Regions from separate parts of the Proteiniborus sp. DW1 genome, predicted to be linked through region 2. Evidence: riboswitches for the same ligand, from Rfam matches in the RefSeq annotation. Region 2 holds a riboswitch; the other holds the start of a gene.

Region 1 (21,201 bases), on a different contig from region 2:
TGATAGTTTAAGTGTATTAATTAAAGATATAGCTTTTATAACCTCTATTACCTTAATATCTTTAGTAGTATTTGCTACGTTGTTTTCAAGAATGTTCTCAAATCCATTAGTGAAGCTAAAAAATGGAGCAATAGAAATACAGAATGGAAACTATGATTATAAGTTTGATATAAAAAAAGAAGATGAGTTTGGACAAGTAGCAATGGCCTTTAATGCAATGGCAGCAAAGTTAAAAGAGTCATATGAAGAATTAAACGACAATAATATTATGTTGATGGAAACTAATGAGCAATTACAGGAAATAAATATGGAATTAGAAGCTTCATATGCTCAACTAAAGGCAGCTATTGATCAATTAGATGAATCAGAGCAAAGATTTAGAACTCTTCTAGGAAATATAGATGAACTAGTATGGATTATGGATAGGAATCTAAACATAACATTTACCAATGATCAAGTTGAGTCAATATTGATGATAAGCAAGGAGCGGTTCTTAGGAAGAAATCTAAATGAGCTAATAAATTATGTTGTTGGAGACGGAGAGGTATTTTTAAATGATTTTATTGAAACTGATCTAAAAAACCGAGTGATATGTATTTCTCATAGCAAAAAGGATGGCATAATAGCAGAAGTAAGCACAAAAAGGGTATATGAAAACAATAAGTTAGTCGCAATACATGGCATCATAAGGGATATAACTGAAAGAAAGATGATGGAAGAAAGTATAATTAAAAGAAATGAAGAGCTAGTAGTCATAAATAGAGTTAGTAGAGGGTTGACTACTGCTATGAACATAGACACTCTTATGCAAAGAGCAGTAGAAGGTATTATTAGACTTATGAACATATCTTTATGTACTATTAGACTATTAGAAGACGATAAGTTAGTTCTAAAAGCATTTGCAGGAGAATTATCAGACCTAGTAGTTAAAAAACCTATTCCAGTAGACGAAGATGAAGTGGGACAGGTAGTTGAGACAGGTAAGATTCAAATACTCGAAATTAACAAAAATTATAATAAGAGCAAATTTTCGGCTAATATAGTTGACTCAAAGAAGGTAAGCTTTCTTAGTGTACTTCCAATTAAAGCAAGAGGTAAAGTTCGAGGAATAATGATAGTAGGTAGTAAAAGTAAACCTGATAAGGGAGAGTTTAATGTTTTAGCCTCTATCAGTAATCAAGTAGCCTTAATTACTGAAAATATTAGCTTGTATCAAGGGTTGAAGGATAATTACTTAAAAACTATAGAAACGCTGGCAGCTGCCATAGAAGCTAAGGATGAATATACAGAAGGTCATTCTAATAGGGTTTCTAAATATAGTCTTGAAATAGCCAAATACATGGGTATGCCTAAAAAGTTCTGTGAGGAAATTGAGGTGGCTGGCATATTACATGATGTAGGGAAAATAGGAATTAAAGATGGGGTGCTTTCAAAGCCAGGAAGACTAACTGAAAGAGAATATGAAATGATTAGAAGACATCCTATGATAGGTAGTAAGATACTAGAAAGTGTAGGTTTCTCAGAAACCATTATGAATGCTATTAAGTTTCATCATAAAAGGTATGACCTAAAAGGCTACCCTCAAGAGGTCTATATAGATGAATTGCCATTAGAAGCTGCAATTATAGGTGTTGCAGATGCCTTCGATGCAATGACAACAAGTAGATCATATAGAAATGCTATAACTGTAGAAGCTGCCATTAATGAACTTATTAAAAGCAAGGGAACACAGTTTAACCCTTATATAGTTGACATAATGGTTGATATATATAGGAGAAATAGGGATGTAATAGAGTCTATAATGCAAACTGATATAACATTTGAAGGCACCAGTCTAGCTTAATTGCTGGACTTTTTTCTTTATTTATGTTTCAATAAAAATACGAATGAAGGATTAATTCAATTTATAGAGGGGATATTTTATGAAAGTAAAACGGAAAATTTCATATTTTAAGAAGTCTTTCATTGTAACTCTATTAACTTTAATTATTTTGGGTCTTGGAAGACCTGCATTAGCAGCTAGAACAGAGGTTATAGTTCTTCAACTTAGATGGAATCACCAATACCAATTTGCTGGCTATTATGCTGCTAAGTGGCTTGGGTATTATGCTAGGGAAGGGTTAGCAGTTGAAATAAGGCCTGCTTATGATGAACAAGGAAATATATTAAATGCCATTACTGAAGTATCAGAGGGAAGAGCAGATTTTGGAGTAGGAGCTAGCGATATACTTATTGCTCAGGATAAGGGGATAGATTTAAGCGTAGTGTCCTCAGTTTTTCAAAGAAGTGCAGTAGGATTTTATATGAGTGAGGAGTTGCCATTCAAATCATTGGCAGATTTAGTAGATTTCAAGGTAGGTAGAAGAGAAAATGACCTTTTAGATTTAGAGTTCCAAGCTATGCTTTTGAAGGAGGGAATTAATCCTAGCAGGTTGCCTTTGATAAGCGAAGGTGAGGACTTTACAATATATGACATAGTTTCTGGTAAATATGATATTGTACCAGGATACCTAGGAGGAGAAATAGAATACTTTGCTCATAAGAACAACATAGGGATAAAATCAATAAAGCCAATAGATTATGGAGTAGACTTTTATGGAGACTCATTATTTACTAAAAGAAGCCTTGCCCTAAATAATCCAGAGCTAGTAGAAAAGTTTAGAAGAGCAAGCATGAAGGGTTGGGAATATGCATTAGAAAATCCAGAAGAAATAATAGATAGAATGTCTAAGGAATTATTTAAATATGATGAAGGAACTATTGAAGACTTTACTGAATATAACAGATTCCAAGCTGATAAATTAAAGGAACTTACTCTATATCCTGTAGTAGATATAGGAAACATCAATCCTCATAGGTGGAAACAAATGCATGAAACATTAAGTGAGCTTGATATTGTAAAGAACAAGATAGATATAAATGCATTTATATTTGATTATGAGAAGTTAATGGATGAGAGAAATCAAAATACCATAGAAACTCTAATCAAATTTTTAGGAGCTTCTTTATTGCTTTCAATTGTGCTATTCTTTGTCAACCTATCTATAAAGAATAATATGCTCAAGAAAGAGATAGAAGAAAGAAAAAAAGCAGAAAATATGTTCAGGAAAGAGTTTGAGGAAAACAAGAGAAAAGAAGGGTTACTAATCCACAAAGCCAAGCAGGCTGCTATGGGCGAAATGATAGCAAATATCGCTCACCAATGGAGACAGCCACTAAACACCTTAGGATTAATATTAGCCAATATAGGAGATGCATATGAGTATAATGAGTTGAATAAGGAATACTTAAATGCATCTATTCAAAAATCAAAAAATATTATAAATCAAATGTCAAATACAATAGATGACTTTAGATATTTCCTTAGCCCAGTAGATGAACAAGAGGAGTTCTATGTAAATGATAGGGTAAAATATATAATTGACTTGCTTGAAGAAAACCTTAGGTTTAATGATATAAAAGTCATACTAGAAAGAGTTGAAATGGTCAAAAGCTATGGCACTAAGAATCAGTATTCTCAAGCAATCTTTAGTATCATAAACAACTCTATAGATGCTTTATCATCAATAGATAAAGATAATAAAGAAATTAGAATTTCCATTTACTCTGAAGAAGATATGGCAGTTGTTGAGATTATAGATAATGGAGGAGGTATATCAAAGGAAATAGAAGACAAAATATTTGATGTATACTTTACAACTAAAACAGAATCAGGCGGGACAGGACTTGGACTTTATATAGTAAAGATTATTGTCGAGGATAGAATGAAAGGGAAAGTAGAGTGGGCTAACACTGGTGACGGTGTATATATGAAGATATCTATTCCGAAAGATAGGAGAGATGAAAATGAATAAAAGCAATTCCAATAGTCTATTAAGCAATATAAAGGTACTGTTCGTTGAAGATGAAGAAAATGCCCGAGAAGAATTATCAAGATTTTTAAAGAGAAGAGTAGGAAAGCTTTATATAGGCAAAAATGGTATGGAAGGTCTTAATTTCATTGAATCACACAATCCAGATATGGTAGTAACAGACTTAAAAATGCCTATATTAGATGGGCTAGAGATGATAAAGCGTGCAAGAAATATGGGATATGATGGTGCAATAATAGTATTATCGGCATTATCAGATAGTGAAACCATACTAAAGGCTGTTGATATAGGAATAGTGAAGTATTTAGTAAAACCTGTAGATACTGATAAATTAGTTGATACAATGGAGCAACTAGCATCTAGTATATTAAAAAAGAGATTAAAAAAAGTAGTAGTAAGGGATTCTATATTGCTAGATAAAGAAAAAAAACAAGAATTAGAACAAAAAATCAAAAGCGAAGTAGCACATTTTATGAAAAGCTATACAGGGAAAGGACCTAAAAATGTACAAGTATTCATTCAAGGGAATAATATAGATATAAAAGCTGAAAGTGTTCTTACCCTATTTGAAAATAATCTAATTATTAACAATAGAAATCATAGCCTTGTAGACTATAATAGAAGATTGTTTTATATGGAAAATAAAGAAATATTAGAAGGGGCTATTGAATCAGTTTTAAATAGTAAGGTTGAGCTTGAGAAGGTAGAGCCAGACTCATTTAATAATTCAGATTATTTGCTATTCACCTTTATTTAACTTGAAATCGTTTTCATTTTATGTTATTATATTGTCATACGATACATAACCAAGGTAGATACGAGATTGTAGGCTGCTATTGGGTGTATTTTTTCAAAATATAAATTTATAGTTTTTAGTACAATATAATATTTGCTTGACAAGTTTTAAAGATAACATTAAGTTACGCTTTAATAGGTCAGCACTAAGGAATATAAGTATATTCTTTTGTGCTGACCTTTTATTTTGTAAATTTTTAGCAACCGAAGATATAGGAGGTGTATAAGTAAACAAGACATTTTTTTAAAATGAAGCTATATAATTTAAATTAAAAAGGAGGTCCATATAATGGATGCAGTTAATAAAAAAGCTTCTGTATACGAATTAGATGGTAGACCAGAACTGAGGCTTGCCATACCTTTAGGAATGCAACATATATTAGCTATGTTTACTGGTAATATAGCTCCTATAATTATTTTGGCAAATGCAATAAATTTACCTGAAGCAAATAAAATTATAATGATTCAATCTGCAATGATTGTTGCAGGTTTAGTGACATTAGTTCAACTATATCCACTGGGAAAAGTTGGAGCTAGGTTACCACTAGTAATGGGAACAAGCTTTGCATTTGTTCCAACAGCATTAAGTGTGGGTCAAGCCTACGGGTTACCAGCTGTACTAGGAGGTTCCTTAATCGGAAGTTTAGCTGAAATCACCATGGGATTTTTTATAAAGCCATTGAGAAGATTTTTTCCACCAATTGTGACAGGAACAGTTCTAGTTGCAATAGGAATATCACTTCTTCCAACTGGTATCAATTATTTTGCAGGGGGAGCAGGAGCTGCGGACTTTGGTTCGCCAAAAAATCTCTTTTTAGGTTTTGTAGTATTTATAACAATATTACTTCTTCAAAGGTTTGGTAAGGGAATATTTAATATAGCGTCAATTCTAGTAGCATTAATTATTGGTTACATCATAGCTATTCCTCTAGGGAAAATTGATTTTTCTGGTGTGGCTCAGGCTGCATGGTTCAGCATACCAAAGCCACTTCATTTTGGATTGGAGTTTAGATTAGATGCAATACTTAAGTTTGCAGCTGTTTATCTAGTAGTGGGGCTAGAAACCTTAGGAAACGTATCAGGCATAACATTAAGCGGAGAAAATAGAGAAGCAACAGATAGAGAAATGACAGGAGCAGTATTAGCTGATTCAGTAGGTAGTGCTTTTGCAGCAATATTTAATGTGTTACCAAACACAGCATACGGACAAAATGCAGGAATAGTAGCAATGACTGGAGTAATAAATAGATTTGTTGTGGCTACAGGAGCAGTATTCCTAATATTAGCAGGTGTAATGCCTAAAATTGGAGCAATAAGTGCAGCTATGCCAGCAAGTGTATTAGGTGGAGCAGTTACAATAGTATTCTCCATGATAACAATAAGTGGAATTAAGATGGTTGGCAAGGCAGGATTAGATGGAAGAAATGCTACTATACTAGCAGCTTCTATAGGTCTAGGCTTAGGGTTTAGCCAAGTGCCAGAATCATTAATATATATGCCTGAGATTTTAAAGAATTTCTTTGGAGATCCTGTAGTGGCAGCAGGAATACTTGCACTAATCTTAAATATAGTTTTTCCTGAAGATACAAAACAATCTAATAAGGATGTAGTCCAAGCATAATAATCTCAATACAACCCTAGTCTACTGGCTAGGGATATGTACTTTATTCCATTGATTTTAGAAGGAGTGAAATGAATATGATAACTGTTAAAGAATATATAGCACCACAAAATGTAGAAGAAGCATATGAGCTATTTAGCACAAAAAAGAATTCCACTATTCTTGGTGGTGGTGCATTTATAAGAATGGGTTCAAAAAATATAGGGACATTAATAGACTTATCAAAAGCTAAAATTGATTATATACATGAAACGGAAAGTGCATTTGAAATAGGAGCTATGGCTACATTTGGAGATATTGAGCATTCAGAAGTTCTTGCTAAACACTTTGACAATCTTCTCTCAAAGTCTGTAAGAGAAATAGTGGGAGTACAACTTAGAAACATAGTTACTGTAGGAGGAACAGTTTACTCAAGATACGGATTTTCAGATTTTATAACAGGGCTTTTAGCATTAGATACTAAAGTGAATTTTTACAAGCAAGGAAGTATTTCTTTAGAAGAATATTTAGAAAAGGGACCTAAAGAAAAAGATATATTAGAAAGCATAACAATCTCAAAAGACGGAAGAAGAGCCTCATATTTTACTATGAGAAACTCAAAGGGAGACTATGCAATTTTAAATGTAGCAGTGTCTAAACTAGGAGATGATTTTAGAATAGCAATAGGTGCAAGACCTCAAAGAGCCATATTAGCAAAGAAGGCAATGGAGTACTTGTCTAACAATGGATATACTGAAGAACACATAAAAAAAGCAGTGGAAATAGCAGCAGATGAAATCACTTTTGGCACAAATACAAGAGGAAGCAAAGAATATAGAAAACATATCTGCAAAGCTTTGTTAAAAAAAGCACTGATGGAGGTTGTTAGCTATGAAGATTAGTATGAAAATAAACGGAGTGAATAAATCATTTGAGGTTTCCCCAGATGAATATCTAGTAGATACTCTAAGAAAAAATGGATATTTAGGAGTAAAAAGAGGATGTGATACAGGAGTATGTGGAGTTTGTACTGTTCATATGAATGGTAAAGCAATATTATCTTGTGTTACATTAGCAGCAAGAGCTGATGGGCAGGAAATAACTACTATTGAAGGAGCAGGTAAGGAAGCAGAAAGAATAGGAAAATATCTGGTAAATGAAGGCGTAGAGCAATGTGGTTATTGTAGCTCAGGGCTTATAATGAACATCTTATATCTAGAAAAATGTGTAGAAGACCCTACAGATGAGGAGATACTCCATTATTTATCAGGTAATCTTTGTAGATGTACAGGGTATACAGGACAACTTAGAGCTATAAGAAAATATTTGGAGGCGAAGAAAAATGAAAGTAGTAAATAAGTCATATACTAAAAAAGATGGTATGGGCTTAGTGCAAGGAAAACCAGTATATACAGATGACTTAGCCCCAAAGGATGCATTAATAGTTAAGGTGCTTAGAAGCCCTCATGCTTTTGCAAGAATTAAGAATATCAATACATCAATAGCAGAAAAGATTCCAGGTGTGGAATGTATATTCACATACAAAGATATAGAAAGAAAGCCACTAACAAGAGCTGGCCAATGCTACCCAGAATTATCACCATATGATAAGTTCTTGCTAGACGAATATGTAAGGCATGTAGGGGATGAAGTAGCCATAGTTGCAGCAGTAGATGAAAAAACAGCGGAAAAAGCTATTCGCTTGATAAAAGTAGAATATGAAGTATTAGAACCAGTACTAGACTTTGAGAAAGCAGATGGAAATGCATCCCTAGTCCATCCGGAAGAAGATATATTTACTTTAGTTGATATAGGATTTGATAGAAAAAGAAATATCGCCTGCCAAGTTGACCTTGAGCTTGGAGATGTAGAAAAAGCATTAGAAGAAAGTGATATTATAATTAAAAGAACTTATAGCTCACAAGCTCAAACACAGGGGATGATGGAAACTCAGAGAACATTCACATATATGGATGTTCAGGGTAGACTAGTAGTAGTATCATCGACACAAATCCCTTTCCATGTAAGGCGAATACTTTCAAATACATTTAGTATTCCAGAAAGTATGATAAGAGTAATCAAACCTAGAATTGGCGGAGGATTTGGAGCTAAGCAAACAGCAAACTCAGAGTTCTATCCTGCATTAGTAACATTAAAAACAGGAAAACCAGCTAAAATAGTTTTCACGAGAAAAGAAGTATTTACAGGTACGAATTCAAGACATGCCATGAAATTTGACGTGACAATAGGAGCTACAAAAGACGGAAAAATAAAGGCCATAGACATGGTAGGTTTATCAGACACAGGAGCTTATGGAGAGCACTGTCAAACTACAATAGCAGCTGCTGCCAAAAAAGTATTCACAATATACAACAAGGCAGAAGCTTATAGATATTATGGAAAGGCAGTATATACAAACCATGTTCCTGGAGCAGCCCTAAGAGGTTTTGGAGTTACACAAGGGGTATTTGCAGTAGAATCAGCATTAAACGAATTAGCGGCTGAGCTTAAACTAGACCCGGTTAGAGTAAGAGAGATAAACATGATTAGAAAAGGAGAAACTACAAAACTTCTAAACATGACCATCAAAGGCTGGGGAGACAAGCCTATGTATATGGATGGCTGTATGCTGGAGTACTGTGTATCAAAGGGAAAAGAGCTTATTAAATGGGATGAAAAATTCTCAAAATGCGGAATCAGTGGAACTAAAGCAAGAGGGGTAGGTATGGCAATTGCTAAGCAAGGGTCTGGGCTGCCTAAGATAGATATGGCTTCAGCAACTCTAAAGTTAAACACAGATGGTTTCTTTAGTTTGCTATTAGGTGCAACAGATTTAGGTACAGGAAGCGATACAATTTTAGCTCAGATAGCAGCAGAGACTCTTGGAGTAGATTTAGAAAAAATAGTTGTTTATGCATCTGATACAGACTTAACACCATATGACAGTGGAGCTTATGCATCTAGTACCACATATACTACAGGTAATGCAGTAATAGATGCAGCAAATAAAATGAAGGAAGAGATAATTAAATACGGAGCCATGTACTTTGAAACGGAGCCAGAAAATATTGAATTTGATGGAAAGAGTATTATAAAGAAAGATGACAAGCAAATAATAACATTAGAAGACTTCTCTAAGAAAATAACATATAATGTTCTACACACCCAGCTATCAACAACAGGTTCATATGTGCCAGAAATAGATGCTTCTCCATATATGGCAGGATTTGCAGAGGTAGAAGTAGATTTAGAAACAGGAAAAGTAGATGTAGTTGAATTTGTAGGAGTAGTAGATTGCGGTACACCTATAAACCCAATGCTTTCAAAGGTACAGGTTGAAGGTGGTATAGCAACAGGAATAGGGCTAGCCTTATATGAAGAAGTAAAATATAGCCCGGAAGGAAGGTTAATGACTGATACTCTGATGGAGTACAAGCTTCCAATGAGAAGAGACATTGGGAAAGTAGTTGCAGAATTAGCACCAGGATATGATGCTTCAGGACCTTATGGAGCTAAATCTATAGGAGAAGTAGTAGTAAATCCGGTAGCTCCAGCGATTATGGATGCTATATATAATGCTTGCGGAATCAGGATAAGAGACTTACCGGCAACACCAGAAAAAGTATTGACGACATTGTTAGAAAAACAAAGCAATATATAACTAAAATAGGTCGATGTGTTGAACACATCGACTTTTGAATATTTTTGCTCCTTTAATATGTTCAGCTGACAGTACTTGAAATGCCAAGTTCCTATTGTCACTCTGAGTGCAATGAAGAGTTTCGTCATCTTGAATCTTATTACTGTAATCCTAAGCTCTTAGGTAAAGGAATTTTAGTGTTAAAAATCCAACAGTGGTATATGACAAGAAGTTTTGGTATAATATACTTATTAAACACGTGAAGGTGATTGAATGGCTTATCAAGCATTGTATAGGAAGTTTAGACCAAAGACCTTTGACGATGTCATGGGGCAAGAACATATAACTACAACACTAAAAAACCAAATAAAAAATAATAACATAGCCCATGCGTATTTATTTTCAGGAACTAGAGGAACTGGCAAGACTTCCACAGCAAAAGTATTTGCGAGAGCTGTCAATTGTACAAATAGTCATGATGGAAACCCTTGTAATGAATGTGAAGTATGTAAGGGAATACTTGATGAAACTATAATGGATGTCATAGAAATGGATGCTGCTTCTAATACTAGTGTAGAAGATATTAGAGAGCTTAGAGAGAAGGCAAAGTATCCTCCAGCTAAATGCAAATATAAAGTATACATTATTGACGAGGTTCATATGATATCTAAAGGTGCTTCTAATGCTCTTTTAAAAATATTAGAAGAGCCACCAAAGCATTTAATATTCATACTGGCTACAACAGAGCCTCAAAGACTGCCAGCTACAATATTATCTAGATGTCAAAGGTTTGACTTTAAAAGGATAACCATAAAAGATATAATAGAAAATATGCAAAACATATTAGACGAAATAGGCATAAATGCGGACCCAAAAGGTCTAAATCTAATAGCTAGAAATTCAGATGGAGCGATGAGAGATGCCCTTAGCCTTCTAGATCAATGCCTTTCCTTTTCTGAAAAGAAACTGACCTATGATTACATTCTCTCCATACTTGGAGTAGTAAGTAATGATATAATATATGAGCTAACAGATTCAATAATAGGAAAAAATGCAGATAAGGCTCTTGAGCTTATAGAGCAAATAGTTCAAAGTGGGAAAGACATTAATCAGTTTATTAAAGACTTGATACTTCACTTTAGGAACCTAATGGTCATAAAGGTATCTAAAAATGTAGATAGTATGCTTGATGAAACAGAGGAAATGATAGAAAATCTTAAAAAACAGGCTGAAAATATAGACACAAGTGGTATAATAAATATACTTAGAATACTATCAGATGCAGAGACTCAGTGCAAATGGTCGTCTCAGCCTAGGGTAATACTTGAAGTCAGCATCATAAAGATGTTAAACGAAGCTACTAACAATGATTTTGATGATGTGATGACAAGACTTAGAAGGCTAGAAGAAAAGCTTGAAAATGGCACTTTTATTAAAGAGGCAGATTCTAGAAAGCAATCTGTATCTAATACTTCTACTAAGAGTACAGTTTCTGAAAAAGTAGTAGAAAGGCAACAATATATTCCAGTTGCTACTAATCAAAACAAATGCGAATTACGAACAGATATAGATATTAAAGAGATTAAAGATGAATGGAAAAATATATTAAAGGCTACAAGAGTTGAAAGAATATCTCTTCATGCTCTAATTATGGAAGGAAAACCTTTAAGTATAAAGAATAATATATTGACAATAGCTTTTGAAGATGGATTTAGATTTCATAAAGAGGCCATTGAAAAAAGTGAAAATAAGGAGCTTGTTCAGAAAATCATTAATAATTGCTTAAATTCTAATATAGAGATTAAATTTGCAATGGAAGATGACATTGTAGATGTTAATGAAGAAAAGCAGGAAGAGAAACAAGGCGAAGAGCTAATCCAAAAGGTTATTGATACTTTTGGAGAAGAACTAGTAAAAATTGAAGAATAATAAGGAGGTTTTTTTATAATGGCAAGAGGTGGATTCCCAGGAATGGGTAACATGGGAAATATGATGAAGCAGGTTCAAAAAATGCAGAAGCAAATGGCTGATTTGCAAAATGAGCTAAACGAAAGAGAAGTCGAAGCAAGCGCAGGTGGTGGAGCAGTTACAGTTAAGGTTAATGGAAAAAAAGAAGTGCTGGAAGTGACTATAGATAAGGATGTAGTAGATCCAGATGATGTTGAAATGCTTCAAGACTTAATCCTTGCTGCAACAAATGAAGCTTTAAGAAGTGCAGACGAAATGGTTAGTAGGGAAATGCAAAAGATAACTGGAGGTATGAATATACCAGGGTTATTTTAGCAGTTTCACTACAGCTTCCTACCTTTAAGTTTTATCAAAGGTAGGATTTAAATAAGGTGGAGAGTATTCTCCACCTAGTTTTTCTATGTTTAAATGCTGGAAACAGCTTAACTGAAAGGGTGATATAGATGGAGTATTTTGCGCCTCCTTTAGCCAGTCTAATAGAAGAATTTTCAAAACTACCTGGTATAGGCAGAAAAACAGCTCAAAGGCTTGCGTTTTATGTGCTAAACATGAATGCCGATGATGTAAATGAGCTTGCAAATGCCATAGTAAATGCCAAGAGAAATATTAAGTATTGTAGCATATGTAGTAATCTTACAGATACAGATCCATGCTTTATTTGTAGCAATACTAACAGAGATCAAACTACAATATGTGTTGTAGAAGACCCAAGAGATGTTATAGCCTTAGAGAAAACTAAGGAATTTCAAGGATTATATCACGTTTTACATGGAAGCATATCACCAATGGAAGGAATAGGCCCAGAGGATATAAAGATAAAAGAGCTTCTTCAAAGGATAAGAGAGCTAGATGTAGCAGAGGTAATATTAGCTACAAATCCTACTATAGAAGGAGAGGCCACAGCCATGTATATATCAAAACTCCTAAAGCCTTTAGGTATAAAAACCACAAGAATAGCTCATGGAATACCAGTAGGCGGAGACTTAGAATATGCAGATGAAGTGACTTTATCAAAGGCATTAGAGGGAAGAAGGGAGATTTAGGCTTTCTTCTTTTTTGTCCCCCTAAAATAAAGTTCTTCAACAAGTAAATAAAGTTCTTCAAAGCAGGAGAAATCTTAGATTAAAATCCAAGAAATCTCCTGTTTTTTTATTCCCTTTTTCTTTCCTCTTACCCTTCAACCAATTGGAATTGCTACAACTTCATTGCCTTATTCCCTTACTCCTTCCCACCTTAATCCTGGTTTCTTTTGAAGAACTTTATTTTCAGGTTACAAAGTTAGGACAGGAAAAAGTAAAAAGTTATAAGGGTTAAGAAAAAAATGAATATTTTTTAAATGTAGAGTTATGTACCTAACTCCAATAGAAATTATGGTATAATATAGGCAAGATTATCTAGTATATTCTAAAACTTTATAAATACATAGCAAATGAAAGGGGATGAGGGTAGTGGTTATAAATAAAAAAGCTTTATCCGAAGAAGATATAAAGATGAAATATATTACCCCTGCAATAGAAAAAGCAGGATGGGATATAAAAACTCAAGTAAGAGCTGAATATAGCTTTACGGACGGAAGAATTATAGTCAGGGGAAATCTTGTAGCCAGAGGGAAAAGAAAAAGAGCAGACTATATTTTAAGCTATAAACCTAATATGCCCCTTGTTATCATAGAAGCAAAAGATAATAATAAACCCATGGGAGCAGGAATGCAACAAGCTCTTAAATATGGAGATATTTTAGATATTCCCTTTATATATAGTTCCAATGGAGATGGATTTATCGAACATGATAATTTTACTGGGAAAGAAAGAGAACTTAGTTTAGAAGAGTTTCCAAGCCCAGATGAGCTATGGGAGAGGTATAAGGCAGGGAAAGGAATCCAAGCTCATGAAGAAAAGATTGTATCAGAAGACTATTTCTTTGATATGAGTGGTAAATTTCCAAGGTATTATCAGAGAGTAGCTATTAATAGAACTATAGAAGCTATATCAAAAGGACAAGATAGAATACTATTAGTTATGGCTACGGGGGAACGTGTCATAATAGTGATGGGTGCAGTTTGTGTTATAAGATCAAGGGTTTTAGGAACTTTAAACAAATATATTTCGTGCATTGCTTAGAGTAACTAGGATTTAGTTGTAGTAAGTAGTGCATGAAGATAAGGGTGTTAGCTATTGAAGAGTTAGTAATTATTTAATATTGATGTTAGTATATAGCTATGGACACTAAATAAGATTTTATATATACTAACAACCTAGGAAGGAAGTGTCCATAAAATGTCTAAGAGGAAAACATATACAAATGAATTTAAAACAATGATTTCTGAACTAGTATTATCAGGAAAAACACCTAAAGAGGTAGCCAGTGAATATAGCTTAAGTGAAACAGCAGTACGCAATTGGACTAAGAAGAAAGCTCCAATTAATGCAGTAGAAGGATATACTACAAACCTTGAGGAAATTAACAGAATGAGAAAAGAAAATGCTAGGCTCAAGGAGGAAAATGAAATATTAAAAAAGGCTATGGCTATATACGCAAAGAAATAAATCCTGATATACAGTTAGATATAATTTAAGAAATTCTACTATACACCCATAGATACTATGTGTAAGGTACTTAAATATCCCAAAAGTACCTACTATGACAAGCAAAAGGAAAAACCAGAAAACAAGTGGAAACCTATTAATAAAAAGCTTCAAGATGATATTTTAAAAATCTACAATGATAATAATAAAATCTACGGTGCCCCTAAGATTCGAGAGGAATTAAAAGCTATTAGATACGTGAGCATTAGTCTCAAACGAGTCCAAAGGCACATGAAAAAACTTGGTATTAGGAGCAGAATTAGTACCATAAAAAATTCTCTAACAATACTTCTATGTTAGAGAGTATTAAAAATGCTTATAATAGTAATATAGCTATTTATGCAGAAAGTGGAGGCTATATGTATTTAGGTTCAACTATTGAAGGAAAAGATATGGTCAATATTTTTGATTATAAAAGTTAACTAACTAGTAGACTGCAGAACTTTGGATATATAAAACTAGTAGCAAATAAGGATAATATGCTATGTAAAAAGGAAGAATCTATCAATGCCCATGAATTCCACTATACCAAAAGTGATTTTGATGGGGATGACTTTACTGCAATAAAAAAATCTACAGGAAAAGAAAGAAAATGTATAATAGCAAATGACAATGTATTTGCAGGGTGTTCACACCTACATCTGTGAGGTAATATTGACTTTGCTAAAAACCATATAAAAACATGTAAAAATTTTTCTTTATTGTAATTTAATAAAGACTATGTTATTATATTCAATAATTGAATATTAATTATTTAGGTTCATAAGATTAATAGGGAAATGGGTTTAAGTCCCATGCAGCCCCCGCTACTGTAATTGATGACGAAATCAACGTATATACCACTGGAGAAATCTGGGAAGGTGTTGATTAGGATGATTCATAAGCCAGAAGACCTGCCTATATAAGTTGTAAGCAACCTTCGGAGGGAAGGAGAGCGATATTTTTATGCATATTTAACATATATATTTATGAAAATATTAGATTCCCTGAGGTTACTTAGGGAATTTTTTTATGACCTAACCCAAGACTTTGAGAAAAAGGAGTATTTATTAGGATGATTTTAGGAGAAGAAAAGAACGTTAGAAGGAAATTAAATAAAATAAATCCAGAAGATACAATGGTTAGCCTTTTTATCATTCTATTTTACATATCATCAATAAAAACTTATAGACTACTAGTTGTAACTGGGATATTAGTTATTATGTACTCTCTTATAACTTGTGAGGATAGATCTTTTATTAGGTTAACCAAACCAGTGATACCCTTTGTTCTACTTATGCTCTTGCCAATAATAATACGATTAATTGTATATAGAAGCCTAGAAGATATTGATTTTACAATGATCATTGTATGTAAAGTTTTAATCTCCTCTATATTGCTAGGTACAATAGTTTCTAAGCATTCAGCTTTATATATGGTTGATGGGATATTAAACATTGGTTTACCACAGATATTTAACAGAATACTAGCTCTTACCTTTAGATATTTTCATATGATTGATGAGGATATAAAGAAAGGTAATAAGGCATTAATCAGTAGAGGAATTAATGAAAGAAAAGGATTATCTTCCCTTAGTATTTTTGGAGAATGGATAGGAGGATTTTTCCTTAAAAGCAGCAATCATAGCGATATGGTTTTCAATGCTATGAAGTCTAGAGGATTTCAAGGAGAGGCAAGAAATAAGAAGTTTAATAACAAGGAATTAATTCTTAAATCTTCTATGTTAGCCCTCTTTTTATTAGCAATTCTAGTTATTGATAGGAAGGTGTAAAATGGCAGTAAAAATTGAAAATTTAAGTTTCTTGTATCCAAACTCCCGAAGGGGCCTAGAGGATGTTAATTTAAATATAAAAGCTGGTAGAAAAACAGCAATATTAGGTGTAAATGGTAGTGGTAAATCAACTCTACTCTATCACTTAAATGGTATTAGTCTAGCTCAGACAGGCTCAGTGGAAGTATTAAAAAGGTACTACTTCATCAGCAGGAAAAAGTCTTATGTGTACTGGGCTTTGTAGAATATTTAAAGAAGACGGATATAAGGTATATCCTTTTAAGTCCCAAAACATGAGCTCTAAATTTTATATAACAGAAGAAGGGAAAAAAATATCAGTGGCACAAGCTTTACAAGCCAGGGCAGCAGGACTTAAACCAAGTCATCATATGAATCCTATACTACTCATACCAAACTCAGATAGGTAGTTGTAAATGGGGAAGAAAGAGAAAATATGGCTGCAAGGGATTATTTTAAATTTAGACCTAGATTAAAGAAAATGATCATGGAAAAGCACAATGAAATTCAATCAAATAACGATATTGTGGTTATCGAAGGGGCAGGTAGCCCAGCTGAAATTAACTTAAAAAAGAATGATATCGTAAATATGGGAATGGCAGAAATTGCGGATGCTCCAGTCTTATTAGTCACAGATATAGATAGAGGAGGCGCATTTGCTGCACTTTATGGGACTGTTATGCTTTTAGAGCCTCATGAAAGAGCTAGGATCAAAGGCCTTATTATCAATAAATTTAGAGGTGATAAAACATTACTTGAACCGGGAATTAAGATGATAGAAGATCTATTAAATATACCAGTAGTTGGTGTCATCCCTTATATTTCATTGGACTTAATAGACGAGGACTCCTTAATCGATAGAAACAAAAGCCCAAAAGCAGAAGAACAAAGCTTTGAAGAGGAAGAGTTGGAGCTAAATAAACTTAGCAATGGTATAAGGGCTAATATGGATATGGAATATATATACAAGATTATGGGCGTTAATAATGGTTAATTTGATTGTAGCAGTAATACTAGATTTTATAATTGGGGATCCATATAATTTTCCTCATCCTGTAAAATTAATGGGGAGGATTATAAGCATTGAAGAGAACCTAGCTAGAAGGGTTTCTGAATCCAATGAAGGTCTTAAAATAATGGGACTTATTATAGTATCTATAAATGTTTTCTTAGGATTTGTTATACCATTTTATATTATTAAAATTACTAAGTCCATATACAATACTTTGCAAGATTATAAATATCTATCTTATATACACTTGTATAGCAGCCAGATCATTACATTATGAAGCGAATATGGTTCAAAAAGAACTGGATAAAGGGCTAGAAGAAGGCAGGAAAAGACTATCCTATATTGTTGGTAGAGATACCTCTAATCTTGATGAAGAGGAGATTATAAGAGCAACTGTTGAAACCGTATCGGAGAATACCTCTGATGGAGTGATAGGCCCTTTGTTTTACATTGTATTACTGGGAGCACCAGGAGGACTAGCTTATAAATTCATCAATACAATGGATTCTATGCTAGGCTATATGAATGATAAATATAAGCACTTAGGCTACTTTCCAGCTAAAGTAGATGATTTATTTAATCTAATACCTGCTAGACTAACAGCTATTTTGATGAATATCTCATCTATAGGAAGATTTGATTTTATAAATGGAATGAAGATATTAAAAAGGGATAGAAGAAATCATAAAAGTCCAAACAGTGGTTATCCAGAAAGTGCTACTGCAGGGCTATTAGGAATACAACTTGGGGGTGGTAATTATTATCACGGCCTATATGTAGAAAAGCCACATATAGGAGATAAGATCAATGATGTAAATAAAGAGCATATAAAAAACACAGTTGAGATCATGTATAGAAGTGAAATAGCATTTTTAATGTTTTATTACTTAATTATATTTATAAGGAGATAAGTTAAGATGAAGAAATTATACGGAATAGGAACTGGTCCGGGGGCAGCAGATTTATTAACCCTAAGAGCAGTAAATGTAATCAAGGATGCAAAGGTAATATTTGCACCTAACAATAAGGGAAAAAACATGGCACTAGATACAGTTGAGGAATACATAGGGGATAAAAAAGTTGTTCTTATAGATTTCCCAATGGGGAGTGTAGAAGCAGAGGACTATATCAATGCTGCTAATATCATCCATGAGGAGATTCCAGAAGGAGAATATGGTGCTTTTCTTACAATTGGGGATTCAATGATCTATAGTACTTTTATCTATATTATGGATTTATTAAATCAAAGGGATATAGAGATTGAGGTAGTACCAGGTATTCCATCCTTTGTAGCTGCAGCAGCTGCTAGTAAGGTACCCCTAACTGTAAAGGGAGATAATTTTTTACTAATTGATGAATTCGATAATTCATTATTAGATAAGGCTGATTCATTTGCATTGCTTAAAACCCTTGGGGCAAAGGAAGATACATTAGATGAATTGGAGAGGAATGATTTTTCTTATAAGTATGTTAAAAGAGTAAGTTTAGAGAATGAAGAGATTCTGGAAAATAAGGAAGAAATTATTCAAGACAGGGATTATATATCCTTAATACTAGGTAGAAGAAAGGGAGAAAAATAAAGTGAAAATGAAAAGAATGGTTTTATTATTATTGAGTTTAGTAATAGTAGCAGGAATGTTTACAGCTTGTAGCAGCCCAAAGGTAGAAGATGTAGATACACCGCTAGTTGAAGATAATAAGCAAAATGACGATGTTACTGAGTCCATAACTGAATTTGGCGTAACTATAAATGAAGATACAGTAAGCTTTATAGATGGTAGAGGACAAGAAGTTACCATAGATAAAAAACCCCAAAGAGCAGTAGTACTATATAATTCATTCTTGGAAGTTTGGATGGAAAACGGGGGTAGCGTTGTAGGTAAGTTAGAACCATCAGTAGGTCAAGATGAGATTGCAGGGGTAGAAGACGCTGAAATAGTTGGTAAACTAGGTGCAATTAGTGTGGAAAAAGTAATCTCTGTAGAACCAGATTTAATTATTGTAAATTCCACACAAAAAAGCCAATTAGAATTAATACCTTCCTTTGAAGGTGTAGGTATACCTGTTATAGCTATAGACTATGTTGGATTAGAAGATTATTTGACTATTACTAGATTATTTACTGCATTAAATGAAAGGGAAGATCTATTCAAATCAAATGCTTTAGATATTGTAGAGGAAATAGACAATATACTTTCAGTTATCCCAGAAGAAAAAGAACATAAGGTACTACTTATAATGGCAAGTGCAAAGTCTGTATCAGCTAGGGACTCTAGCTCATATGTAGGTATGATGCTTGAGGATTTAAATACTATAAATATAGCAGATAACTCAGATGGAGCATTAGGTACACAGAATTTTTCTATGGAAAAGATATTAGAAGAAGATCCTGACTTTATATTTGTTCAGACAACTGGTAGTGATATGGATGCTACACTAGACAGATTAAAAGAAGATGCTGAATCCAATCCAGCTTGGGCTTCATTATCAGCGGTTAAGAATGATAGGTATATAATTTTACCAAAGGATATGTACATGTTCAAAGCAAATCTTAGATATGCAGAGGCTTATGAGAATCTAGCAACTATAATATATCCAGAACTATTTCAATAGGAGTAGGAGAATTCCATGAATTCAAGAAAACAGAAAATCACGATTTTAGTGTTTTTTACTTTAAGTATTCTAACATTTTTAGTAAGTGTAGGTAATGGGGCAGTACAGATGAGTCCTGTAAAGATAATCAAGACTCTTCTATTTGATCAGGGCTCTACAAGCTATCAAATAATATGGAATGTAAGAATACCTAGAACCATAGTAGCTGCACTAGTAGGGATAAATCTCTCCCTAGCTGGTGTAGTGCTCCAAGGAATAATGAGAAATCCACTAGCAAGCCCTAGCACTATTGGTGTTTCAGCAGGTGCGGGGCTAGTAGGGCTGATTTTTCTAATATTGTTTCCACAGTATTATTATCTAGCACCAATCGGATCCTTTTTAGGAGCATTAGGAGCTACTATGCTAATCTATGGTTTGGCTTGGAATGGTGGTGTAATGCCTACAAGGATGATACTAGCAGGGGTAGCAGTATCATCTCTATTTGGTGCAGGAAACAACGCTTTGATGACCTTTTATCCAGATAGGGTATCAGGAGTTTTAAACTTTATGGTTGGTGGGCTAGCATCTATTACATGGGGAGATTTAAAGCTGATTTTACCCTATACAATTATATGCGGAACTATACTGATGTTTTTACCAACTAGGCTCAATGTTCTCATGCTTGGTGATGAGGTATCTACAGGACTTGGTTTAAATGTTGAAAAGACTAGATTTTTATTTATAATATTATCTTCATTTTTAGCAGGAAGCGCAGTTAGTGTAGTAGGTTTACTAGGCTTTGTCGGACTTATGGTACCCCATATTACCAGAATCCTAATAGGGTCAGATCACAAATATTTATTACCGGCATGTATCTTTACAGGGGCTATATTCGTAATGTTATGTGATACTGTTTCAAGAGTGATATTTCAGCCAACAGAAGTTCCAGTAGGGATAATCATATCAGCTATTGGAGCACCTTTTTTCCTATATCTTTTAAAAGGTAAGGGAGGTTTGTCCTATGGACATAAGAGGAAATAATATAGTAGTTAACTATGATGACAAGATTGTATTAAAAGGGGTTTCACTGGAAGTCAATAAAGGTGAGATAGTCACAGTTATTGGACCTAATGGATCTGGTAAATCCACATTAATTAAGGCAATTTGTAGATCCATAAAAATAGGTGATGGAGAAATAATCTTAGACGGGAAAAGTATAGACAATATACCAACTAAGGAAATAGCAAAAAAGCTAGCAGTTTTGCCACAGGTAAAATCAGTATCTAATGATTTGCTTGTTGAGTCCTTGGCATCTTACGGAAGGTTTCCTCATCTTGGATTTGGTAAA
Region 2 (9,735 bases):
GATATCCTTTTTTAGTGCGGATGATATAGCATTGGCTGTAGTCAAAGTTCTATTAAGAGGGCTTGAATATATTATGTCTATATCCTTGTATTTCTTTAAAGTATTTGCAGTGTCTTGTATATCCTTATTCCCTTTTTCAGTTAATGGGAAGTCAGTCCAACCGCTGTATATACCTCCAATATTTGCCTCAGTCTCTCCATGTCTTACTAATATAAATTTCATACATTCATCCCTCATTTTGATATATTATTTATTATTTCATAACTCAAAAATCATTCACAGTTTTTTATACTAAAAATAATATTTTTAGAATAATTTATAATAATTTATTGAGATAATTGTAAAGTTCCTCTTCACCTGAAAATAGCGGTATCTTAGTTTTACAATGCAGCCTTACTAGCCATGGCTGCTCAAGTCCTATCTGGACCAGTACTTCCTCATCAAGAAATATATTATTGACATTGCCCTCTTTGAATATAACACCTTTGTTTAGTATATACGTATATTCACATATATTATATATCAAATCCATATCATGGCTCGATATAATAATTTTTTTCCCTTGAGCAGCTATATCCCTTATCATTTTTATCATAGTTCTGGTCATTTTAGGATCTAGTCCTGCTGTAGGTTCATCAAAGCATATTATATCATTATCCATTGCTAAAACGCCTGCTATTGCAACTCTTTTTTTCTGTCCATAGCTTAAAAAATGTACTGGCTTGTCCTTTAATCCATCTATACCTACTAAACTCATTGCTTTGGCTACTCTTTCTTCCACTACCTCTTCTGAAAAGCCCATATTTCTAGGTCCAAAAGCTACATCATCATAGACTTTTGAATGAAATATCTGCTTATCAGGGTCTTGAAATACTATTCCAATAGATTTTCTAAGTTTTAGTAAAGATTTTTTATTATATTTAAGTTCTTCTCCATTAAACAGTATTCTTCCTTCCTCAGGCTTTAGTATACCACAAAGATTTAAAAATAAGGTAGTCTTCCCAGAACCATTGCAGCCTAAAATTCCTATTATATTATACATAGAAAAGTCAACACTTACTTTATTTAAAGCTATGGTACCATCCTCATATCTGTAAACTATGTTTTCTGTTTTAATCATCATATCACCCTTTATATCCAAAAACTATCATTAAACACTCTACTTTTCAAGCTTATTTCCATATCTTCATATCTTTTCATCACTCTAATAAACAATAAAGTTATTAATAATGAAAGGGACTTGTAGGAATTGCCTAGGCTGGAATAGCCAAATCTAATTTCTTGTGCCATATGTATATCTCTCATTTCTTCTAATAAAATAAAGATAAACCTATAAATAAGCACTGTCATCTCAATGAAAGTCTTTGGAACTTTCATTTTTCTAAATATGTATACTAAATCATTTATTGGAGTGGTAAGAATTAAAAAAAGACTACATAAGACTGCAGACAAAGCTCTAAGAAATATAGAAATAGAAGAATTGATTGTTTCATTAGTTATTATTATGTTAAGTCCTAATAACTCAATCCCCCACATGGATTCAATAGGGTTTTGGGTTATAGAAAACAAGATAGCGATTAAGCCTAAAAACAAAAAGAAAATAGGTCCCTTACAAATCTTTAAATAAAATTTCAGTGGAATACCTGCAATTATAACAGTAATAAAAAACATAAAAAAAATTATGCCAATGTGAATATAAAAGATTTTATTTATTAATGTAACTATCAGCAGTCCTATGGCAAGTGAAAACTTGACCATAGGACTGAAATCTTTAAGCTTATTTGTATATGCAAACTTATCTACTATAGGCACCTTTTTTTCTTCCCTTCATATATCCAATGCAATAGAATATAACTCCTGCCCCTAATGCTGCCTGGAGGCTAAATAATAAACTTTCTATCTCTCCGCTAGGAGGCTCCCAAAATGGTTCAAACCATGGTTCATAATCAGGATTTATCTCTGTTATAAGTTCTTCTGCCATTCCATCTGCGCCTTCAAATTCTGCATCACTTTTCAATAATAGAGGAGCAATGACAAGTAAAGCTGTCAAAATCAATAAAAGTATATTTTTAGTGGATGCCTTCAACTAATCCATCCTCCTTTCCGTAATATTCTGCTATGAAATTGAATACTATTACTGATAATATCCCTTCTACAATAGCAAGCGGTATTTGAGTTAATGCAAATATTGATAAAAACTTTGCTAAAGATGCAAATATTCCTCCCGCTGGGTCAGGATATGCCACAGCCAGCTGTATAGATGTCACTATGTAAGTTGTTAAATCTCCAAGAGCTGCTGCCAAAAACACAGATATACTAGTATTTGCGCCACTTTTTCTTAATAGCTTAAATATCCCATACGAAACCAATGGTCCTATTACTGCCATTGAAAAAGTATTAGCACCTAGGGTCGTTATTCCTCCATGTGCCAATAATAGGGCTTGAAACAATAATACAATCACGCCCAATGCACTCATAACTGTTGGTCCAAACAATATTGCTCCTAACCCTACTCCTGTAGGATGAGAACAGCTTCCCGTAACAGAAGGAATTTTTAAAGCAGATAGCACGAATACAAAGGCCCCTACTAGTGCTAGTAACAGTTTTTTGCTACTATCTTCCTTGGAAATTCCATTAACTCTAGAAAATCCCCTAATAACAAAGGGAATTGCTAAAGCTGTCCAAATAATAGCCCAAACTGGAGATAAGTATCCTTCCATTATATGCATTGCATATGAAAGATTTGGACTTATAATCATTAAAAATATGAACATTAGCAACATTAGCTTTTTTTCCTTCATTATTAAACATCTCCTCCAAATTAGTGATTACATAAAATCAAACAAAAAAACACATAGGAAGTCTATGTGTCAGTTTTATACCATAACATAACGTATCATACCTCCCTCCGAAGTACTAGTTTCTCATTTTAAGGCAGGTTTCCTGACTAACAGATCAACTTACTCTCTTCACCTTCCCAGTTTCCCAGTGGTATAGAAGATTTCATCCCTGTTTACAGTAGCGGGGGCTGTAGAGGATTTTCACCTCTTTCCCTTTTAACTTCTTTTTAAAGAAGCACCTTAAAAGTTATTTAATTTTCATTTTTATTATATATTAGTTGCTATATTTTGTCAACCTATGACCTCACACAAGATAACATCTCTCTTATGATGCCACATATCAACTCTTATTCCAAAAAGAAACTGAATGACAAATCACCTTTTGACACATAGGGATTTCTCTATGGATACGATATCCTTGAAAAGCTGGGAATTAGCAAGGTACCAGCAAAAGAGATATTGCTAAGCCATCCTTGCTGAAAAATAGTTTAAGCTAAATTCTTTCGCAAGATACAGCTAACTTAACAATTGTTTTAGTAGATGCATTTACTTTATCCATTCACCTTCTTATGTCTAATTTACACAAAGAATTATTAAAAGATAATTCACTAAAGCAAAAAAGCAGTCTAACAGACTTTGTAGTCTGATGAACTGCTTTTTTTATTACTTATTACATCATGACAATGGTAGAAAACATTTAACATTTAAGATTTCTAATCTAATATAAACTGTTCATAAACAATCTTTTCCCAGTAAAAGAAGGTCATACAAAAATTATTTGTCTACCATAAGGGATAAAATAATTGAATATATTAAGTTTTACAATGAAGAGAGAGCACAAAAAAATTAGAATGCATGGTTCCTTTAGAGTATAGAAACCATGCCCCCTAGTGCGCATAAATTTTAATCAAGTTGATTGTCTACTTAACAAAGATCAGTTCAATTTATTATAGATTTTTAGCCTATATCATTTAATCTAAATTAATGCCTGTATTATCTTTCCTTCTTGCATTGTCCTCTTAATATCAATTATTCTCTGATTTTCAGAACCTCTGAATTTTAAAGCCAGATTCCTTTTTTCAATTTCGAATCTACCATCTATCAATATATCTGTGTTCTCTAATAGCTCCTCCCAACCAGTATGTTCAGAGAAACTGCTTACTATGAATTCATAAGTATAGCCTGTGTATGTTACTACATTAAGTCCTAATTCTTTAATGATTTTTGCTAACTTAGACAGTGCTTTTGCTTGCTCGAAAGGCTCACCGCCACTTAATGTTATTCCATCTAATAGAGGATTTTCTTTTACCATACTAACAATGCTCTCAATATTAACTACCTCTCCTCCTTCAAAGGAATGAGTATGTGGGTTGTGACACCCTAAGCAGTTATGCTTACAGCCTTGAGTAAAAACTACAAGGCGTATTCCAGGACCATCCACAATTGATTCCTTAACTATACCTGCAACCCTTATGCCATTACACATAGATAACCACTACCTTAAAGTATATTTCTTACTTCATATAGAAATGCTTTACTCTCTCTCTTTCTTCTGCTCTTTTTGCATCATTAAATCTGTCTAAAGTACCTACTAAATAGCCTGTAATTCTTCGGATTCTTTCAAATTTTACGTTTCCTTCCTCTCTTCCGCATCCAGGACATTGATTTTTTATTATTCCAGAATAGCCGCATAGAGGGTCTCTGTCCACTGGATGATTTATAGAGCCGTATCCTATACCATTTTCCTTCATAGCTCTTATGATTTTTTCAAACGCTGTTACATTCTCTGAAGGATCTCCATCCAACTCAACATATGTTATATGCCCTGCATTTGTAAGCTCATGATATGGAGCTTCTATTTTAATTTTGTCAAATGCAGTTGTTTCATAATAAACAGGCACATGGAAACTATTTGTATAGTAGTCCCTGTCTGTAACTCCCTCAATACTTCCAAATATTCTTTTATCCAAATTCACAAACCTTCCAGCTGTACCTTCTGCTGGCGTAGCAATAAGAGAAAAGTTCATTTTATATTTATTTGAAGCTTCATCCATACGCTTTCTCATATGTCTAATAATACTGAGCCCAAGCTCTTGTGCTTCTTCTGATTCACCATGATGCTTTCCTGTCAAAGCTTTAAGACATTCTGCCAATCCTATAAATCCTACAGTCAATGTTCCATGCTTAAGTACTTCTCTAACCTCATCATCCCAACTAAGTTTATCTGAATCAATCCAAACACCTTGTCCCATTAAGAAAGGAAAGTTCTTAACCTTTTTTCCTGCTTGGATTTCAAACCTATCCAAAAGCTGATTTATTACTAAATCTATTTTTTCATCTAGTTCTCTAAAAAAGTCGTCTATGCTCTTATTATTTTTTAATGCTATTCTAGGAAGATTAATAGTCGTAAAACTTAGATTTCCCCTCCCAAAGACTATTTCTCTTGATGAATCATATTCGTTTGCAATTACTCTTGTTCTACAACCCATATAGGCTATTTCAGTTTCAGGTTTGCCTTTTTTATAGTACTTAAGATTAAACGGAGCATCAATAAAGGAAAAATTAGGAAATAGCCTTTTAGCACTTACTCTGCATGCCAGCTTAAATAAATCGTAGTTTACATCTCCATTATTATAGTTTATACCTTCTTTCACCTTAAATATTTGAATAGGGAATATTGGAGTTTCACCATTACCAAGCCCTGCTTCTGTGGCTAAAAGTAAGTTTTTTATTACCATTCTTCCTTCCAAAGAAGTATCCGTGCCATAGTTAATAGAGCTAAAAGGTACCTGTGCACCTGCCCTGCTATGCATAGTATTTAAGTTATGTATGAATGCCTCCATGGCTTGGAATGTACTCCTGTCTGTTTGTGCATATGCTTTATTTCTAGCATATGCCTGTGCCTTTCTAACTAAATCTGCATCTTTGAAATAATCAAATAGCAGTTTCTCTTCTATTCGAGTGTATTCTTCCTCCATTTTTAAACTAGGTATAAGATTATACTTCTTATCCATTGATTCTATTATGTTTTCTACTATGAGCTCTGTTTCTCTATTATCTGTAAGTAATTCTATAGCATTGGACAAGTTTTTTATATAATGCTTTTTATAAGTCTTTCTAACTCCATGAGCCATCCCATAGTCAAAATTTGGGATACTCTGACCTCCATGCTGGTCATTTTGATTTGATTGTATTGCTATACAAGCAAGAGCAGAATAGCTTTGAATATCATTGGGTTCTCTTAAATGTCCATGTCCTGTACTAAAACCACTTTTAAAAAGCTTCTCAATGTCAATTTGACAGCATGTTGTCGTAAGAGTTAAAAAGTCAAGATCATGTATATGTATGTCTCCGTCTTTATGACTCTTCGAATATTCTGGCTTTAAAATAAACATATTATAGAATTGTTTTGCTCCCTCTGAACCAAACTTAAGCATGGTTCCCATTGCTGTATCTCCATCAATGTTTGCATTTTCACGTTTTATATCATTATCTTCTGCCTCTTTAAAGACTAGATCTTGATATATCTTCATGATTTTAGTATTCATTTCTCTAAGTCTTGTTCTTTCTGCTCTATAAAGTATGTACGCCTTAGCGGTCTCGACCCATCCATTTTCTATAAGAACTCTCTCAACTATATCTTGTACCATCTCAACAGATGGGTTTATATTCATCATTTCCTTTTCAATACAGGCTACTGTCTTCTCTGCTAATAAAAATGCAGCATCGTAGTCTTTTATACCTACAGAGCTTGAAGCCTTAAAAATAGCATTTGCAATTTTTTCAATATTAAATGGAACCTCACGCCCATCTCTTTTTATTATTTTTGTAATCATTTCAATTTCCTCCTTAGCACTATATATAAACTAGTATATTTTTCTGCATATGAATAATAGTGTTATTTATAATATAATATCCATATCGCCCTATATATAGTATATTAATCTTAACACACACTATATATAGAGGTCAATGGATAGACTAAAAATATCATTGGCTTCAAAATAATTTATATTATAAGCTAAGGTTAAACCCTTCTCCTAATACTTCATGCACAAAGCCAACTGTTATAAAGGCGCTTGGATCAGTAACTTTAACATAGTTTCTAATTTTTACATATTGCTTTTTATCAACCACAGTATTTATTATAGTCTTTCTGTTCTTTGAGAAACCTCCGTCTCCAACATACAGTGTCGTTCCCCTATTTATTTCATGAATTATATATTGATTTATAGCTTCACTTTTTTCACTAATTATCATTATGTTCATCTTTGTATTAAATCCAGCTATTACTTTGTCTATTATATAAGTATTAGCTAAAATTCCTAATAAAGCATATAGCCCCATTTCAATTCCAAATGCTAGCCCTGCAAAAAATACAATTAAAAAGTCTGCTAGGAACAATGCCTTGCCTATATCTACATGAAAGAATTTATTCAATATTTTTGCTGCAATATCAGTTCCTCCAGTAGAAGAGTTTCGATAAAAAACCATTCCCATTCCTATTCCTTGTATAAGGATACCATATATCAAATTCAGCATTATATCTTTTATTATTGGCTCATGTAAGGGAGTTATAATTTCAAATATATAGATGACCCCTGACAAAAGAAAGCTTGAATATATGGTATATCCACCAAAATCCTTTCCTATTAGTAAAAAAGCTAAGGCAAATAGGATAAAATTTGAAATTATCATTATTATACCTATTGATATAAAAGGAAATATTTTATTTACAACCATAGCTAGCCCTGTTACACCACCTGTAGCCAGATTTGCAGGAATTAAAAAATAATATAAGCCTGATGCCATTATTAAAATACCAAGATTAATGATTAAAAATCTCTCTATATTGGCTCTCATATTCAATTCTCCACAAATTATTATATTTCAAGGTTTCAGTTAACACAGCTCCTATGCCTATAGGACTCTTTGCTATAGATATGCCGCAATCTGTCATTACTCTAACTTTCTCTTCTGCAGTTCCCTTCCCTCCCGAAATAATGGCACCAGCATGACCCATACGTTTTCCTTTAGGGGCTGTTTTTCCACTAATAAATCCCACGACCGGCTTTATCATGTTTTCTTTAACCCAAAGTGCCGCCTTCTCTTCTGCAGTTCCTCCAATTTCTCCTATCATAACAACTGCGTCTGTTTCATCATCTTTGTTAAATGCCTCTAGAACATCAACGAAGTCCGTCCCATTAATAGGGTCACCACCAATTCCTACGACTGTAGACTGCCCTATTCCTCTTTGAGACAGCTGATAAGCAGCCTCATAGGTTAGTGTTCCAGAACGGGATACTACTCCTATTCTTCCTTTTCTATGAATATACCCTGGCATAATTCCAATTTTGCATTCTCCTGGTGTAATAATTCCTGGGCAATTTGGTCCAATTAACCTAGTTTTCTTACCTTCTAAATACCTTTTGACTATTATCATATCGTTTATAGGTATATGCTCTGTAATGCAGATTACTATCTCTAGTTCAGCATCTATAGCTTCCAGAATAGCATCCTTTGCGAACTTAGCAGGGACATATATTACAGAAGCTGTGGCATTGGTTTCACAAGCTGCTTCCTTTACTGTATCAAATACAGGTATATTCCCTGCTTTTGTCCCCCCTTTACCTGGAGTAACTCCTCCAACTATTTGTGTACCATATTCAAGCATTTGCCTAGTATGATACAATGCTGTTTTTCCAGTTATACCTTGCACTATTACTTTTGTATGCTTATCTACCCATATACTCATTACAATCCCTTCCCTTTCATATTAGTTAGCTCTACTATCTTTCTAGCACCTTCATCCATAGTTGCAACAGTTACTATATCTAGATTAGAATTATCTAGTATTTCTCTGCCTATTTCTACATTTGTCCCTTCTAAGCGTACTACTAAAGGAACATTTAATCCTGCTTCATTAGCTGCATTTACTATTCCTCTAGCAATGACATCACATTTCAGTATGCCTCCAAAAATATTAACAAAGACTCCTCTGACACGATTATCTGATAAGATTATCTTAAAAGCGTTAGTAACCTTTTCCTCTGACGCTCCTCCCCCAACATCAAGAAAGTTAGCTGGTTCTCCTCCATATGTCTTTATAATATCCATAGTAGCCATTGCTAGACCCGCACCATTTACTAAGAAGCCAATATATCCATCTAATGGAATATATGATAAATCATATTTTGAATCCTCAATTTCCTTTTTGTCTTCTTCGTTTAAATCTCTATATTCTAGCAGTTCTTCATTTCTATATAAACTATTATCATCAAAATTTAACTTTGCATCTAATGCAACTACTTTACCTTCCTTTGTTATTACCAGAGGGTTTATTTCAGCTAAGGTACAATCTTTTTCGATAAAACATCTATATAAATTCTTAAATATTTTTACTAAATCATTTGTCAAGGCTTCAGGTATATTAATATTTATGCATAGTCTTCTAACTTGAAAATCAGACAGGCCTATTAGAGGGTCTATTACTTCCTTAAAAATTTTATTTGGTGATTTTAATGACACCTCCTCTATATCTGTCCCACCTTCCTCCGAAGCTATTATAACTACCCTAGATGCCTCTCTGTCTAATGTTAATCCTACATAATATTCTTTGTCTATATCACAACCTTCTTCTATTAAAAGAGCTTTTATTTCTCTTCCTTCTGAACTAGTTTGAGGGGTCACTAACCTTTTACCTAATAATTCCTTTGAATATGCTACGACTTCTTCTATGCTTTTAGCTATTTTTACTCCTCCTGCTTTTCCTCTTCCTCCAGCATGAATTTGAACCTTTACTACTGCTATATCGCTTTCAATTCTCCAAGCAGCCCTTTCAACATCCTCTACCCTATGAATGACTCCTCCTCTAGGTACTGGTATTTCGTAATTC

What was found. Region 2 has a riboswitch for cobalamin ahead of DW1_RS02810 (energy-coupling factor ABC transporter permease). Riboswitches for the same ligand answer to the same signal wherever they lie in the genome.
Region 1: it holds a riboswitch for cobalamin, as region 2 does, so the genes downstream of both, DW1_RS06235 (energy-coupling factor transporter transmembrane component T family protein) here and DW1_RS02810 (energy-coupling factor ABC transporter permease) in region 2, are expected to answer to the same signal.

Annotation. Positions count from the first base shown of each region.
Region 1 is NZ_FMDO01000028.1:66,100-87,300, forward strand. It holds gene DW1_RS06165 (HD domain-containing phosphohydrolase) at 1-1,843, shown strand, start outside; gene DW1_RS06170 (ABC transporter substrate-binding protein) at 1,923-3,854, shown strand; gene DW1_RS06175 (Na-translocating system protein MpsC family protein) at 3,847-4,629, shown strand; gene DW1_RS06180 (uracil-xanthine permease family protein) at 4,957-6,288, shown strand; gene DW1_RS06185 (FAD binding domain-containing protein) at 6,366-7,169, shown strand; gene DW1_RS06190 ((2Fe-2S)-binding protein) at 7,159-7,626, shown strand; gene DW1_RS06195 (xanthine dehydrogenase family protein molybdopterin-binding subunit) at 7,610-9,928, shown strand; gene dnaX (DNA polymerase III subunit gamma/tau) at 10,181-11,836, shown strand; gene DW1_RS06205 (YbaB/EbfC family nucleoid-associated protein) at 11,855-12,190, shown strand; gene recR (recombination mediator RecR) at 12,319-12,918, shown strand; gene DW1_RS06215 (type I restriction enzyme HsdR N-terminal domain-containing protein) at 13,324-13,995, shown strand; gene DW1_RS06220 (transposase) at 14,152-14,421, shown strand; gene DW1_RS06225 (IS3 family transposase) at 14,479-14,760, shown strand; gene DW1_RS06230 (hypothetical protein) at 14,754-14,882, shown strand; gene DW1_RS15510 (hypothetical protein) at 14,940-15,107, shown strand; cobalamin riboswitch at 15,200-15,376, shown strand; gene DW1_RS06235 (energy-coupling factor transporter transmembrane component T family protein) at 15,515-16,231, shown strand; gene DW1_RS06240 (ATP-binding cassette domain-containing protein) at 16,233-16,475, shown strand; partial or broken gene DW1_RS06245 (cobyric acid synthase) at 16,456-17,111, shown strand; partial or broken gene cbiB (adenosylcobinamide-phosphate synthase CbiB) at 17,236-18,172, shown strand; gene DW1_RS06255 (precorrin-2 C(20)-methyltransferase) at 18,179-18,841, shown strand; gene DW1_RS06260 (ABC transporter substrate-binding protein) at 18,849-19,874, shown strand; gene DW1_RS06265 (FecCD family ABC transporter permease) at 19,890-20,894, shown strand; gene DW1_RS06270 (ABC transporter ATP-binding protein) at 20,875-21,201, shown strand, end outside.
Region 2 is NZ_FMDO01000007.1:312,213-321,947, reverse strand. It holds gene cobC (alpha-ribazole phosphatase) at 1-222, opposite strand, end outside; gene DW1_RS02825 (energy-coupling factor ABC transporter ATP-binding protein) at 317-1,141, opposite strand; gene cbiQ (cobalt ECF transporter T component CbiQ) at 1,132-1,812, opposite strand; gene DW1_RS02815 (energy-coupling factor ABC transporter substrate-binding protein) at 1,796-2,086, opposite strand; gene DW1_RS02810 (energy-coupling factor ABC transporter permease) at 2,070-2,801, opposite strand; cobalamin riboswitch at 2,916-3,098, opposite strand; gene nrdG (anaerobic ribonucleoside-triphosphate reductase activating protein) at 3,817-4,326, opposite strand; gene DW1_RS02800 (anaerobic ribonucleoside triphosphate reductase) at 4,355-6,676, opposite strand; gene DW1_RS02795 (YitT family protein) at 6,855-7,703, opposite strand; gene sucD (succinate--CoA ligase subunit alpha) at 7,669-8,595, opposite strand; gene sucC (ADP-forming succinate--CoA ligase subunit beta) at 8,595-9,735, opposite strand, start outside.